3 regions of the Labrenzia sp. R5_0 genome follow, and region 3 is predicted to be linked to each of the others. Evidence: predicted binding sites of a transcription regulator. Region 3 holds the regulator's gene; each other region holds the start of a gene.

Region 1 (5,128 bases), on a different contig from region 3:
GCCTTTGCATACGTCGCAAGTGACGTACACATCCGGCAGAAAGTGCATTTCGATCTTTATGACGCCGTCGCCCTGACAGGCTTCGCAGCGGCCTCCCTTGACGTTGAAGGAGAACCGGCCGGGCTGATAGCCTCTGGCCTTGGCTTCAGGCATGCCGGCGAACCATTCACGGATCGGGGTAAAGGCACCGGTGTAGGTCGCCGGGTTGGATCTGGGGGTCCGGCCGATCGGTGACTGATCGATGTCGATGACCTTGTCGAGCACTTCCAGGCCTTCGATGCGATCGTGCGGGGCAGGGTTGTCCCGCGCGCCATTGAGGCGACGAGCTGCGGCCTTGTAGAGCGTATCGATCAGGAACGTGGACTTGCCGCCACCCGACACACCGGTGACACAGGTAAACGTGCTGAGCGGCACGTCGACGTCAATGTCCTTCAGATTGTTGCCGCGGGCGCCGCGAACGGAGATCTTCCGCTTCTTGTTGATTTTTCTGCGCTCGTCGTTGCGCGAAACCATCATGGATCCAGACAGGTACTGCCCCGTCAACGAATTGGGATTGGCCATGATTTCGGAGGGTGTGCCCTTGGCGACGATCTGCCCACCATGGACGCCTGCTCCAGGTCCGACGTCGACAACGTAATCGGCAGTCAGCACCGCGTCTTCATCATGCTCGACCACAATCACCGTATTGCCGAGATCGCGCAGGTGTTTCAGCGTTTCCAGAAGACGGGCGTTGTCGCGCTGATGAAGGCCGATGGACGGCTCATCCAGTACATAGAGAACTCCTGTCAGCCCCGAGCCGATCTGCGAGGCGAGGCGGATACGCTGGCTTTCGCCACCTGACAGTGTTCCGGAAGAGCGGGACAAGGTGAGATATTCAAGGCCAACGTCATTCAGGAACTTCAGCCGCTCGCGAATTTCCTTCAGGATGCGGCCTGCGATTTCGCTCTGTTTGTCGTTCAGTTGCTCCGGCAGGGCTTCAAACCAGAGGCTTGCATCGCGAATGGAATGTTCGGTGATCTGACCGATATGCCTGCCGGCGATCTTGACGGCAAGCGCTTCCGGCTTCAGACGGAACCCGCTGCAAGCCGGGCAGGCATGATCGGATTGAAACCTTGCCAGTTCCTCGCGAACCCAGGTGGATTCCGTCTCGCGCCACCGCCGTTCGATATTGCCGATTACACCTTCAAAGGTCTTCTCTGTCCGGTAGCTGCGGACGCCGTCATCATAGACGAATTCAATCTTCGCATTGCCAGTTCCATGAAGGATTGCCTCGCGCACTTCCGAAGGAAGATCCTTCCAGGGCGTTGCCATGGACACCTTGAAATGACTGCAGAGTGCTTCCAGCGTCTGGGCATAATAAGGTGATGTCGACCCTGTCTTCGCCCACGGCAGGACAGCTCCTTCGCGCAAGGATAGCGAGTGGTCAGGAACAACCAGGTCTTCTTCAAAAGCGAGTGTCGTTCCAAGGCCATCACAAGTGGGGCAGGCACCGAAGGGATTGTTGAACGAGAACAGACGCGGCTCGATCTCCGGAATGGTGAAGCCGGATACAGGGCAGGCAAATTTTTCGGAAAAGATCAGCCGTTCCGGGTTGCCGTTCTCGTCGGTCTTGTCGGCAAATTCGGCAATTGCAATGCCATCGGCAAGTTTCAGCGCCGTTTCCAGTGAATCGGCAAGCCGACCGGAGATATCGTCACGCACGACGATACGGTCTACGACGACGTCGATATCGTGCTTGAATTTCTTGTCGAGGGCAGGGGCCTCGGAAATCTCATGGAAGGTTCCGTCGATCTTGACGCGCTGGAAACCCTTCTTCATCAGCTCGGCAAGTTCCTTGCGGTACTCGCCCTTGCGGCCGCGAACCATCGGCGCGAGCAGGTAGAGGCGGGCACCTTCTTCCAGCTCCAGAATGCGATCGACCATCTGGCTGACGGTCTGGCTTTCGATCGGCAGACCGGTAGCAGGGGAATAGGGAACGCCGACACGCGCAAACAAAAGGCGCATGTAATCGTAGATTTCCGTAACCGTTCCAACTGTGGAGCGCGGATTGCGGGACGTGGTCTTCTGTTCGATGGAGATTGCCGGCGACAGTCCGTCGATCTGGTCGACGTCCGGTTTCTGCATCATTTCCAGGAACTGACGCGCGTAGGCGGACAGGCTTTCCACGTACCGCCGCTGTCCTTCTGCATATATGGTGTCGAAGGCGAGTGACGACTTGCCTGAGCCAGACAGGCCGGTCATGACAATCAACTTGTCGCGGGGCAGGTCCAGGTCGACGCCCTTGAGATTATGCTCTCGTGCGCCACGGATGCTGATGACCCGTGTTGGGTCCGCCTTCCAGGCTTCTTCCGACTGCGATCCCTTGGCTGTCTTCATTGTCGTTCTTCCTGACCGCATGCGTCGCCCAAAGACGATTGTTGCTCTCGCATACGCTAAGATGGTCCATTGCCGATGATGTCTGTTTGCCCCGATATAGCAGTTTCGGGCGGAGCTTCCAGTGAGGCATTTTCATTATCGTGCCAGAGGCACTCGTCGATGCGATGCCTGATTGAATCGCTTTTACAGAAATGATAAGAACAAAACAAGTACATTAACGATTGCCGCGTCAGGAGCCGAGCAGAAATAGGTGACCGAAACCTCGCAGTTCATGAGATAATGTCCTGACAGAAAAATCGGGGCTTGATTGGAACAAAAGTGGAGCAAATTGTAACTTTGTGCAATCAAGGATTGTGTCTGTCGACTTTGCTCGAATTTTAGGCGGATGAACCAGGCAGCAGTTTGTGAGTTGCCTTGTGGAAAATGAGTGAAGCCTGGCGAAAATAGCGGCGAAGCTGTTGGCGTGCCGTTAGGGTTCTGGTTTCTAGCAGCAAAGCTTGCAACGTTGACCGTTTATCGACACGTGCCGGAGAAGCACACGAACATCGTCGGCGGGGTCAACGAAAAACAAACAGGAGTTCAGTATGGCGGGCAGCGTCAACAAAGTAATTTTGGTCGGCAATCTGGGAGCAGACCCGGAAATCCGCCGTACGCAGGATGGCCGCCCGATCGCCAATCTCCGGATTGCGACGTCGGAATCCTGGCGCGACCGCAACACCGGTGAGCGTCGTGAAAAGACGGAGTGGCACCGCGTCGTGATCTTCAACGACGGTCTTTGCAAAGTTGCGGAGCAATATCTGCGCAAGGGATCAAAGGTTTATCTCGAAGGCCAGCTTCAGACTCGCAAATGGCAGGATCAGTCCGGTCAGGACCGGTACTCCACCGAGATCGTGCTGCAGGGCTTCAACTCCAACCTGACCATGCTTGACGGCCGCGGCGAAGGTGGCGGTGCATCCGGCGGTCTTCCCGATTACGGCAATGACTCACAAGGCGGTGGCGGAGGCGGCTTCGGCGGCGGTGGTTCCGGTTCCGGCGGGAATTTCGGTGGTGGCTACGGCGGCGGTTCCAGCAGCGGTGGCGGTTACGGCGGTCCGTCCGGTGGCGGTGGCGGCCCTATGGACGACGAAATTCCGTTCTGATCTTTTTCTGCCCTACCGGGTGCGGTCCCATGCTTTGGGGCCGCGCACCAGGGTATGTTGATCAACCGCCGACGTTCGGGTCGTAAGGCGTGTTCGGGTCATCAACGCCGTCGTAATATTCCTTCGCACTGCCGAGACCACAGTGATAGACGGCTTCTTCTGCGCGTGTGTCGCCACCCGTAATCGGGGCGCCGTTGTGATGCGCGAATTCATGAATGATGGTGGCCAGCACCATCCACCTGCCCATTTTAAAGGCCCGGTCACCAACCGCGATTTCCCCTGAAGGAACGTGGATTTCCCCATGTAGCGGTGAAATGGTCGGTCCGTAATTCACCCAAATCGAGCTGTCGTTGATCATGTCCGACAAGCTTCGCCCCTTGGGCAGCGTCCGGAAATAGGCATTACATCCCGGGTTGTTCTTGACCATCTTGAAAAGCTTGTTTCTGGCCCATTTCAGCTTTGAATACTGGGAAGAGTTGAAACTTGTGTATTTCCAGATCGGTGACGAATGGTCACCAACATTGAATTGAAACGGCATTTGGCTCTCCGGTAATGTCTCACGTACTCGTGAAGCCGTAGATACCCCTTTGACGAAGAAGGCGGCGTGATGCCAATCACGCCAGGTAGTTTTTCCAAACAGCCGCAGTTCTGCCGTTTCTGGCACCGTGATGGTGGGCAGCTGTACTGTCAGCAACGAGGCAAAATCGTCACAGTCGCCTGATTTCAAACCTGTGTAGGACGGCGCCCCTTAACCATCTGATGAACCCTGTTATAGTATCAAACGGTTTACGGGCGCAGTTTCCGGGAATCGGGTCGCGGGGCCCGGTTGCACGGTAACTGCGTTGCCATATCACGCTCGGATGTAGAACATCCTCGGCGGATATGCCGAACAGCCTTCGATCCTTGCAGGGAAGCAATAAAACCCTGGTGACTTGGGCAAGGCGTCAGGTTCGAAAAGATTTAAAAAAAGCGGGTTTAGACAATGCGAGCGAATGCAATGGCACTGAGCGAATGTACCGGGAAAAAACCGAAACGTTCTGTCCTGGGGACGTCCCTCAGGGCTGGCTTGATGGCGACGGTGCTTTTTTCCGGTTTTAACCTGGTCTCGGTTGAGCCTGCTTCCGCGCAGGGGTTGTTCCAGCGTCTGTTCAATCCGGAAGCGCATCGCCGACAGCAGGAGCGTGAGCGCCAACAGGATCTTAGCAAGAAGGTCGTTACCGCAAAGGTCTCTGCGCCGCGCTACCTCAATTACACGGCCGACAGCTGGAAGAAGGTTTCGCTGGCTGAATTGTCGGAGATCAAGTCCGCCGAGGTGAAGCCTGATGTCCAGCCCGTTGAAACGACGGATGCCCCGAGCACCGAAAGCGATAGCCTGCCACAGGCTCCGGTCGTTCTGACCGCATTCGACACGGCGCGTCCGGCATTGAAAGACATGTCGCTCACCGTCCTTCCGGAAGTGGGTTCTGCAGTCATTTCATTCTATCGTGAGCATCCCGATTTCGTCTGGGTGAAAGACGGTAAGCCGACAGAAAAGGCAATCGCGGTCCGCAGCAGTCTCGCTGAAACAGGCAAATTTGCGCTGAACCCGGAAGACTATGTCGTCGATCTTCCCG
Region 2 (5,128 bases), on a different contig from region 3:
CGGCCCGCACTCGACGCCAAGGCGGCGCATGTGGTTGACGATCCAGTTGCGCAGGCGGGCGCTGCCTTCGCTCATGCCGTATTGCAGTGCGCGGCCCGCGTCCGGACCTGCCAGAATTTCCTGATAGGCTGCCTTGAACGCTTCGGCGGGGAACAGAGCCTGGTCGGGAATGCCGCCGGCGAAGTTGATCACATCCGGCTGGTCCAGCAGTTTCAGGAGTTCACGGATTTCCGAAGCGCGCATGCGGCTGGCGCGTCGGGCGTATAGGCTTTCCCAGGTTGTCATTGTTGGCTCGTTGCATTTTTGGATTGGTTATTTAAGTCAATAATACTGACCTAACTTTTTTGCAAGTGTCTCAATCTTGTTATTTTTTGTAATTTTATTTCAATATCAAAATGCCGCGACAGTTTGCTTGCTGCCTCTGGAAGCCATTGCGGCTATTGCCTATGTCTGGAGAGCAAAGGAGTTCGCCATGTCCCGTCTCGATGAAACCCGTCCGTTCATTCCGCTCAACATTGCTGTGCTGACGGTATCGGACACGCGCAAGCTGGCAGAAGACCGCTCCGGCAATACGCTGGTGGACCGGATCGAAAAGGCAGGACATACGCTTGCGGACAGGCAGATCGTCACCGACGACGTTCCGGCCATTCAGGCGGTCGTCAAAAGCTGGATCAATGACAAGGGCGTGGATGTGATCGTCTCGACCGGCGGCACCGGCTTTACCGGCCGTGACGTGACGCCGGAGGCTATGGAGCCTCTGTTCGAAAAACGCATGGACGGCTTTTCGGAGGTCTTTCACCGGATCTCCTACGACAAGATCGGCACCTCCACGATCCAGTCCCGTGCGACCGGCGGCGTTGCCGGGGCGACTTATATTTTCGTGCTCCCCGGTTCCCCGGGCGCCTGCAAGGACGCTTGGGACGGTATCCTGAAATGGCAGCTGGACTATCGTCACATGCCCTGCAATTTCGTGGAGATCATGCCCAGGCTGGACGAGCACCTGAAGCGCGGCAAGCTGCGGGAGGCGTGAGCGCCACCACACCGAAGAAGAGCGTATCCGCCCAGAACCGTGCAGTGCCTTGTTCAGCCGTGCAGCTTGACGGCAACACTCGCTGGAATGCGCAGGGTACCGACGCAAAAGCGTGCGAAAGCCTGGCGGAACCTGGAAAACAGCCCTTCCCGCTCGGCTTCACCCGAAGAGACCGCGGCAGCCCGCAGGAACACCATCCGCCCACGTCCGATACGCTTGGCGATATCGAGATCTTCCAGCTCCGGCAACGGCCGATGGCCGCCGAGCTTCTGATAAAACTGCCTGGAGATCAGCAGGCCCTGGTTACCGTAAGGCATGCCAAGCAGTTGGGATCGCAAGGCTGCAAAAGACTCGCTTACCCGCGCACTGAGCCCGAAAGCCTCATAGCGAAGGCGGAAGCTTGCGGCGGTCCGTGGACCGTTGGAGGCACGGGCTGCCCGCTCGATGAAGGCCTGGGCCTCATGATGCCAGCCGCTTTCCAGAAGCGTTTCCGGCCGCAGGAACAATAGCCAGTCGCCCCGGCTCGCCATGGAGGCGCCATAGGCAAGGCGTTCGCTGCGGGAAGCATTGCCCCGGCTGATCCAGACACACCCGGCCGCGTCGGCAACCTTCTCGGTATTGTCCGACGAACCACCATCGACCACGATAACTTCGCGGATAACGCCCTCTGCAGCTGCCGGCACCAGGGCCGAAAGCGCGTGAACGAGCTCGGTTTCGGAATTTCTTGTCGCAATGATGACGCTGATCATGATCTCAAGTTTTACATGATTTTTTTCAAAGTGCGAGTGTCGCCGACGAAGCGGGAGCTGTTTTTTTGTTGGGGTTCTTAACAAACTCCAATAATCGGCCACCAACCTTCGCGATATATATCGCCGGGTAATGTCTACTTTGGTTGCATGAAAAGAAAAGACCGGGCGAAAGCTGTAGCAGTACCTCTTTCACATTTGTCATAGGGCCGTGAAAAGTTGCTCCAGTGTGAAACCGATCGGTATCCATTTGACGGTTTTCAGGAAAATAGCCCCTCTCCGGCAAATGGAAGTGCCGGATTTCATGTTATCTTAAGAGTGCATACCAAAGCTGAAAGCTCTTACTTCGACCAGAACCCAAGCGATCGCGCCATGACGACACCCGATCAAAAGCCAACTTCAGGCGCAGGATACCTGACGCAGACGCTCGGCCGAATTTTCATGGGGCTCGCCGGGTTTGTTCTGTCCCTGGCTTTGCTGGCCGGGACAGCATCGGCCCGAGACCTCGTGGTGCTGGCAACCCCGGAAGAGCCATACAAGTTTCTTGAAGACGGGGTGTACAAGGGTATCGACGTCGAAGTTCTCGATGAAGTCATGCGCCGTCTCGGCCTTTCCTATTCGCTGGAACTGGTCGAATCCGGAACCCGCATCCAACAGGAAGCGCGCGCCGGACGGGCGGACATGCTGCTATTGTTTTCCAAGAAGCCGGACCGGATGGAGTACCTGAACTATCCAGACGAAAGCTACATCGACATCAGCTGGAGCTTCTTCATCCGCGCCGAAGATGCCGGGACAATCCGTTTCGAAGGCTACGACGATCTGAAGGGGCTGCAGATCGGTATCACGCAGGATTTCGCCTATACGCCGGAGTTCCTCAACGCCGGCCTCGATTTTCAGACGGTCGCCAGTAACAATCTCCAGATCGGCATGCTGCTGGCAAAGCGTGTGGACGCCGTTCCCATGAACACCATCAGCACGCTCTACGAGGAAAAGAAGGCCGGGAGGCTGGACCAGTTGGCGACGTTACCGCTGCCGCTGATAACGAAGCCCTACTACAACGTCTTTGCCAAAGCCTCGACCTACCCGGACATCAAAAGCCTTCCCGGACGCTACGACGAAACCATTCGCGAGATGCAGTCCGACGGGACGCTGGATGCGATCCTGATCAAATACCTTGGTCGCCGGCCAGGTCACGATGATCGTGGCGGTTCCTGAATTCCGTCCTGGTCTGCAGTCCACCATCTTTTGAAGGTCAAAACCCACAAGGTGTAAACAGCATCTTGCGTCGCATTGGCGTCGTGATAATGTTCTTGTTATGTTCCATTTCGTAACCTGGACGTTCTCGCGTGCCCTTCAGTCCTCCCGATGAGATTTCACTACCAGCCGACGCAACCGGCCTTGTACCCGATGTTCGCTCCGTTGCCGAGCACAGGCGGCGGGGACGCGCGGCTGCGCTCAATGCCTCCGGCCGCTTCGAGAAATTAACTCGTGAATGTTTCGACGATGGCTGGGAAACGCTTGAAGACCTGCCGCCGCTGAAAACCCAGGTTCAGGAAGAGCGTGCGCGCACAATCATCACCCGAAACGAGTCGCCGGATATTTCCTTCGACCGCTCCATCAATCCCTACCGGGGCTGCGAACATGGATGTATCTACTGTTTTGCCAGACCGAGCCACGCGTTCATGGGGCTGTCTCCGGGCCTGGATTTCGAAACCAGGCTGTTTGCCAAACCCAATGCCGCACAGTTGCTTGAACGTGAACTTTCCCGCCCCGGTTATCAGCCGCGCGTGATCGCCATCGGCACGAACACTGATCCCTACCAGCCTATGGAACGCGGCTACAAGCTGATGCGTGAGATCCTGGAAGTGCTGGACAATTGCTCCCACCCGGTTGCGATCGTCACCAAGTCAGCCCTGGTCACGCGAGATATCGACATTCTGTCGAGGCTGGCAGAACGAAATCTGGTGAAGGTTGCCTTGTCGGTCACGACGCTCGACAAGAAACTCTGCCGGGCCATGGAGCCGCGTGCGTCTGCACCCCACAAAAGGCTTGAGGCCGTCCGGGCTCTCTCCGACGCGGGCATTCCCACGTCCGTAATGATGGCGCCTGTGATCCCAGCCCTGACAGACAGCGAAATTGAAAACGTTCTGGAAGCGGCAGCCGAGCATGGCGCGACGGAGGTTGCCTACATCCTTTTACGGCTTCCCCTGGAAGTGTCGGAACTCTTTCGGGACTGGTTGCTGCGAGAGCGTCCGGACCGCTACCGCCATGTGATGAACCTGATCCGCGCCATGCGCGGCGGCAAGGACTATGACGCGAAATGGGGTGAGCGCATGCGCGGCCGTGGTCCTTATGCCGACCAGATTGCCAAACGGTTTTCGCTGGGGGCAAAACGTCTTGGCCTCAATCTGCGTCGCCGAAAGCTCAACACCGAGGCCTTCGTCCAGCCGCAAAAAGGCGGTGTGCAATTGGACCTGTTTTGAAGCCAGATCTTGAGAAACTTGCTGCCGGACGGCAGGGTGCTGTTCATGACGTTCAGCCCTTCCCTCTTTGACCTTGCCTTTCCCGATAGCCCAGACCTTGCCATCGAGCGCAAGCACGCGAAATCCTTTGACGGTCGGCTCTGCGGCGTAGACGAAGCCGGTCGTGGCCCCTGGGCTGGGCCCGTGGTCACGGCCGCGGTTATCCTGGATTACGACCGGGTACCGGTTGGCCTCAATGATTCCAAGAAACTGACCGAAGCCCGGCGCGAAGAGCTTTTCGAGCAGATTGTTGCTACAGCCCATGTCTCGCTCGCCAGCGCTTCACCGGCAACGATCGATGCTATCAATATTCGCACCGCAACCCTTTCGGCCATGGTGCGCGCCGTCAATCACCTGCCACTTGTTCCCGACTACGTTCTTGTCGACGGCCGCGATGTGCCGCATGGGCTGAATCAGGCCGGACAGGCATTGATCAAGGGCGATGGCCGCTGCCTGTGCGTTGCGGCTGCCTCTATCGTTGCGAAGGTGACAAGAGACCGGATGATGGTCCACCTCGACGCCAGTTTTCCGGACTACGGGTTTGCCCAGCACAAGGGGTATGGCGTGCCGCAGCACCAGGCAGCGCTGGAACGCCATGGGCCAACCGTTCATCATCGCCTCAGTTTCAAGCCGGTCAGGCTGGCTGCAGGGTCTTGAGGTTCCAGACATAACGGGTTGGGTTTAGACGGCAGGAAATACGCTGCAAGTCAGCGACACTCCTCTGCTTTCGGGCACGTCAACACCAACCAGCAATGGCGTTCGCTGCCGATTAGTGCCAAGTAGCGAGCGAATTGCTTGCCGCAACAAAAAAGCGGCCCCGAAAGGCCGCT
Region 3 (5,128 bases):
TTTTATCGAATCTCAGCCAGTAACCACCGTGCACGAACACGACGAGCCCCTTGGACTTCCTCTGTGGCCGAAACACATCGAACCGCTGACGGTCCCCTTCCCCGTAAACGACATCCAGATCCTTTTCGACCCAGCTTTTCCGGAAGGTTTCCGCATCCTGCGCCCAGCGCACGATGAAATCGTCAGCGCCTGGAATATAGGCAGCATTTGAATAGGCATCGTCCCAATCAATAATCGTCATCTCACTCATTCGAAATCCTCAGGCAAACGTCGAAACCGATCGGCGGCATACTTGCACGATTTACCTAGAAAGCGGAACGGTCTGAATGCCAATCTCAACTTGTCAAACGGACTGCCATCAACCTAACGTCTGAAAAAACCAGTAGTCGGGAGGCAAACTTAGATGGTGGAGCGCTGTTCCAATCGCGTGGCCAATCTTGCGCATTTTCTGTCCAGGAACGCTGCCCGGTGGCCCTCAGGGCCTGCGGTTGTCGAGGATGGGGTCACCTTGAGCTGGTCACAGATCGATTCGCGCGTCTCCGCACTTGCCAAGGGTCTCCAATCGGAATTCGGCGTTTCCAAGGGCGACGGCTTGCTGGTCCAGGCCCAGAACTCGCATCAGATGATCGAGATCATGTTGGCCGCATTTCGTCTGGGAGCCATCTGGGTTCCCTGCAATTTCAGACAGGCTCCGGGTGAAACGGCCTATGCTGCGGTAAAAGCGAAGGCGAAGGTTTTCCTGTGTGACGCTGATTTTGGTGCTCAGGCCGATGCAGTGCGAAACGCAAGAAATCAGCTGACAGGATGCATCACAATTGGAGCCAGCGACTTTGGCACAAGCTATGAGGATCTCCTCTCTCGTTACCAGGGACAGGTCCTGCAGAACGAGGCAGTGGACTATAACGATCCCTGTTGGCTGTTCTTCACCTCAGGCTCAACCGGCCGCCCGAAGGCGGTTGTCCTCAGTCACGGGCAGATCGGATTCGTTTGCGTCAACTACATGGCAGACCTGTTGCCCGGGACGACGGAGCGCGATGCGTCGCTGGTCATAGCTCCATTGTCACACGGTGCAGGGTTGCAACTGATTGCCCAGCTATCAGTTGGTTCCACACATGTTCTCCTGCCCGGAGGTGGCTTCAATCCTTCGACTGCATTCGAGTTGATCGAAAAACACAAGGTCAGCAATCTCTTCACCGTTCCCACAATCGTCAAACGCCTGGTGGAAGACCCTTCTGTTGATCAGTACGATCACTCGAGCCTTCGTCACGTCATATATGCGGGGGCTCCCATGTACAGGGAGGACCAGAAGCTGGCACTCCAGAAATTGGGGCACGTTCTGGTTCAATACTACGGACTTGGCGAGGTCACCGGAAACATCACCGTGCTACGGCCACAGGATCATTTTCTGGAGGATGGACCTGAGACACGCAGCGGCACCTGCGGTACGGAGCGCACAGGTATAGAGGTTTCGATCCAGGACGAGGAAGGCAATCACCTGCCCCCCAATGAAACGGGTGAAGTCTGCGTCATCGGTTCGGCAGTCTGTGCTGGCTATCTGGAAGACGAAGACGCCAACCAGAAGTCTTTCCGGAACGGCTGGTTCCGCACCGGAGACATCGGTCACATGGATGAACAGCGCTACCTCTTCCTGACAGGCCGAGCGTCGGACATGTACATTTCTGGTGGCTCCAACGTCTACCCGAAGGAAGTCGAGGAAGTGCTGCTTACACATCCGGATATTTCCGAGGTCGCAATTCTCGGCATTCCGGACAGGCAATGGGGCGAAGTCGGCCTAGCCGTTTGTGTGGCTGCCCCGGACAAGTCACCTGACCCTCAGGAACTCAGCGACTATCTGAATGGCAAGATCGCCCGCTACAAGATGCCTGCACGTTATCTCTTCATTCCCGCAATGCCGACAAGTGCCTATGGCAAGATCACCAAGAAACTGGTGCGGGAGCATTTGACCGAGAAAGGCCTGTTGTGAGACGGCCCGCCCCCAGATCTCTGTCCGACATTCGTCATCCCGGCCCTTGTGCCATCAATCGGCTCCCCCATGCCAGATGTCTGGCGAAACCATTGGAAATCTCCCTGGCAGAGCAAACTCCCTTGCTGGAGACGCTGGGCCGCTTCGCCACGCACCAAGGACTGAGCTCCGCCGTTCTCGATCTTTCCGGGCTGATGCTCGAAGCGTTCGACTTTGTGATGCCTGCCTGTGCAATCGATGACCGACATGCAGCCTGGTACAGCGACACGCACTCCTCGAAAGGCGCAACGCTTGAGTCCGCAGTTGCCATTCTCGGGATACGAGATGGTGAATGGTTCGCTCATGTACACGCTTATTGGCATGAGGAAGAAGTCGAGCACCTTGGCCACTTACTGCCGCATACGCTGAAGGTTGCGCATCAGGGGGCCATCAAAGGGTACGGCCTGCAAGGCGCAGCGTTCGTGGCATCGCTGGATCCGGAAACCGAATTCACGCTGTTTCGTGTGCAACAGGATGACGAACAGTCACGGACAACCGACTACAATGCGCTTATCACCACACTCGCTCCGTTTGCCGACCTGACGGACAGCATCCAAGAACTCGCAAAAGAGCTGAAAGCACCCTCCTACGAAGTCTATGGACTGGGCAGTCTGGCCGGAGCAGCGTTCCGCGACGCCCAGCCGATGACAGGTCTGATCTCCGAGATACTCCTGACTGAAAACGCTGGCGCGAAACCGGAGCAAGAGCTTTGCGTCCCAATCCGCGCCGTTGATCTCGAAGGTGGACTGCATCGGGGCATTCTCACCGCTGGTGGCGCGCCGACTTTGATCACCTGTGAACTGCTGATCCTGACCGGATCGAAGGACGACCTGAATCCAATATCGGAGACGGATTGAATACGGCAACTTGTTCGAAGCCAAGAACAGTAAGAGAACATTTACCCTTGCAGAACACAATGAGAACAGGTACCATGTTCTTGATTTGTACCAGATGTTTTCTCGGTCAGGGGACGCCTACATGCTGACGCGCAAGCAGTACGAACTGCTCATGTTCATTCACGAAAGACTGAAAGAAACCGGTGTGCCGCCGTCTTTCGACGAAATGAAGGACGCGCTCGACCTGCGCTCCAAGTCCGGCATTCACCGCCTGATCACCGCGCTTGAAGAACGTGGCTTCATCCGGCGCCTGCCGAACCGGGCCAGAGCCATGGAAGTTGTTCGTCTTCCGGACTCCATCGCACCCGGCCTGGGCGCTCCACGGCCAAGAGGCAGCTTCTCACCTGAAGTCATTGAAGGCTCACTCGGCAAACCGGAGCCGGAAAAAGCTGCACCAGTGCCGGTGTCCAGTGTTACGGAAATCCCCGTCATGGGCCGCATCGCCGCCGGCGTGCCCATCGAGGCAATTCAAACACACAGCCACTCCATCACAGTGCCGCAGGACCTGCTTGGTCGCGGGGAACACTACGCGCTGGAGGTTCGTGGTGATTCCATGATTGAGGCCGGCATTCTGGACGGTGATACCGTTCTTATCCGCCGGACCGACAGTGCCGACAGTGGCGACATCGTTGTTGCACTCGTGGACGATGAAGAAGCCACCTTGAAACGGCTGCGCAAGAAAGGCGCTTCCATCGCTCTTGAAGCAGCCAACCCGGCATATGAAACCAGGATCTTCGGTCCCGGCCGCGTTCGTGTTCAGGGCCGCCTCGTTGCCCTGTTTCGTCAGTATTGACCAGTCACTCCTCTGCGCGCGCTTCGGCCACCGAGGCGCGCTCGGCTAGACGCAGGCTGTCTCTCGTTACCGTACCCTGATGATGCCAGGGGCGCGGTGGGTCCGGGATGGCAAACTTCAGTTTCCCGATTTTCAGATTTTCGTTTGGCGGATGGCCCGGTGCACTGGCACCGCTCGTAGCATTTGCGGCCTCGCTGAAATCACCGGGCGATAGCCAGATGGAGACGGCGCCACGTTCGGTGCGCGTACCGTGATCCAGAACGAGGGCTGCACCGCAGCTCTCCGGAGCGACAAGATCGGTCACGACCAAATCGGCATATCGGCAATCCAGCTGAAACGCTTCAAATGTCTTTGGCTGCGCGATTGCAAGAAACGATTGCCTGCCATCCAACCGTTCTGCGTCCTCAGAATTGACGTACGCCCTGATGACACAACCGTCGTCATCGCAATTTCTTTGAGGCGATTTTATCTTGCGCGACAAGATCGCATCATTCCTCACTCCTTCCGACTGCAGCCAGAGATCACTTGCAAACGATCTCCCCCTAGCTGCGTAACGCAAAGTTCCCGTTTCATCGCGGGCAGCTATTCGAGAGCCGCTTGCAGCAATCTGGATATCCGGAGGCCGGCTGGTGAGAACAATCAATATTCCTGCGACGAGAGGCACTCCTGCGAGCACACGCTTTCTGCCAGGCACCAACAATCCGGCAAATAATGCTGATAGCAACAGCAATGCAGCAGCCCCGTCGAGCCTTCCGGAAGTTCCGCTGCCGGCATCAAGGGCCGCAGTAAAGGAGGCAACCTTCAACAGAAGTGAAACTCCGAAAGACATGACAGCCAGAGGGAGAACTGCAAGGCCGAAGGGCATCAGAACGAATGCAAGTACTCCCATCGGCATCACAACAAGTGAAAACACCGGCATTCCCAGCAAGTTGCCGACTAAGCCATAGGGCGCGATGCGGCTGAAGTGATGAGCTCCTATAATGCCGGTCGCCAGCCCTGCGACCAATGCGGTGACGAACAACCCTGCAACCCACTTGCCGAGGTAAAGACAAGTCGCCATGCCCCATCCGGACACTCTTTCACCAGATGACAGGGAATGATCTCGCTGCCGCCACAGGTCATATACGGCGACCAGGCAGATCACGGCAGCGAAGGACATCTGGAAGCCGGGAAAAAACAACCGCTCAGGAGCAATCAGCAAGAGCACAAGGCCAGCCAACGCTACGCTTCGCAGGGTCAGGCCGCGTCGCCCCACCAGAATTCCGACAAAGACAATCGCAATCATCAGGAACGATCGTTGCGTCGCAACCGCACCACCGGACAGAAGCAGATAAATAACTGCAGCACCAAGAGCTGAAAGCGCGGCCCATTTGTGCACCGGCCACCTGAGCGTCAGGATCGGCACCAAGGAAAAGA

Evidence for each region. The regulator LexA, encoded in region 3, represses DNA repair genes until DNA is damaged. The targets are predictions, from matches to a motif close to TGTTCNNNNTGTGTTCNG.
Region 1: J7447_RS08280 (single-stranded DNA-binding protein) is a predicted target of LexA. The motif match lies at 2,685-2,702, and genes of this name have one in related genera.
Region 2: J7447_RS00405 (PA0069 family radical SAM protein) is a predicted target of LexA. The motif match lies at 3,082-3,099, and genes of this name have one in related genera.

The regions. Positions count from the first base shown of each region.
Region 1 covers NZ_JAGHRK010000001.1:1,802,942-1,808,069, forward strand. The annotation lists gene uvrA (excinuclease ABC subunit UvrA) at 1-2,376, opposite strand, end outside; gene J7447_RS08280 (single-stranded DNA-binding protein) at 2,961-3,515, shown strand; gene J7447_RS08285 (hypothetical protein) at 3,577-4,053, opposite strand; gene J7447_RS08290 (L,D-transpeptidase family protein) at 4,585-5,128, shown strand, end outside.
Region 2 covers NZ_JAGHRK010000001.1:79,893-85,020, reverse strand. The annotation lists gene J7447_RS00425 (PLP-dependent aminotransferase family protein) at 1-285, opposite strand, end outside; gene moaB (molybdenum cofactor biosynthesis protein B) at 473-1,030, shown strand; gene J7447_RS00415 (glycosyltransferase) at 1,084-1,779, opposite strand; gene J7447_RS00410 (transporter substrate-binding domain-containing protein) at 2,149-2,991, shown strand; gene J7447_RS00405 (PA0069 family radical SAM protein) at 3,147-4,259, shown strand; gene J7447_RS00400 (ribonuclease HII) at 4,305-4,955, shown strand.
Region 3 covers NZ_JAGHRK010000007.1:126,385-131,512, reverse strand. The annotation lists gene J7447_RS27200 (alpha/beta hydrolase) at 1-250, opposite strand, end outside; gene J7447_RS27195 (acyl-CoA synthetase) at 404-1,984, shown strand; gene J7447_RS27190 (hypothetical protein) at 2,077-2,880, shown strand; gene lexA (transcriptional repressor LexA) at 3,002-3,712, shown strand; gene J7447_RS27180 (ComEC/Rec2 family competence protein) at 3,717-5,128, opposite strand, start outside.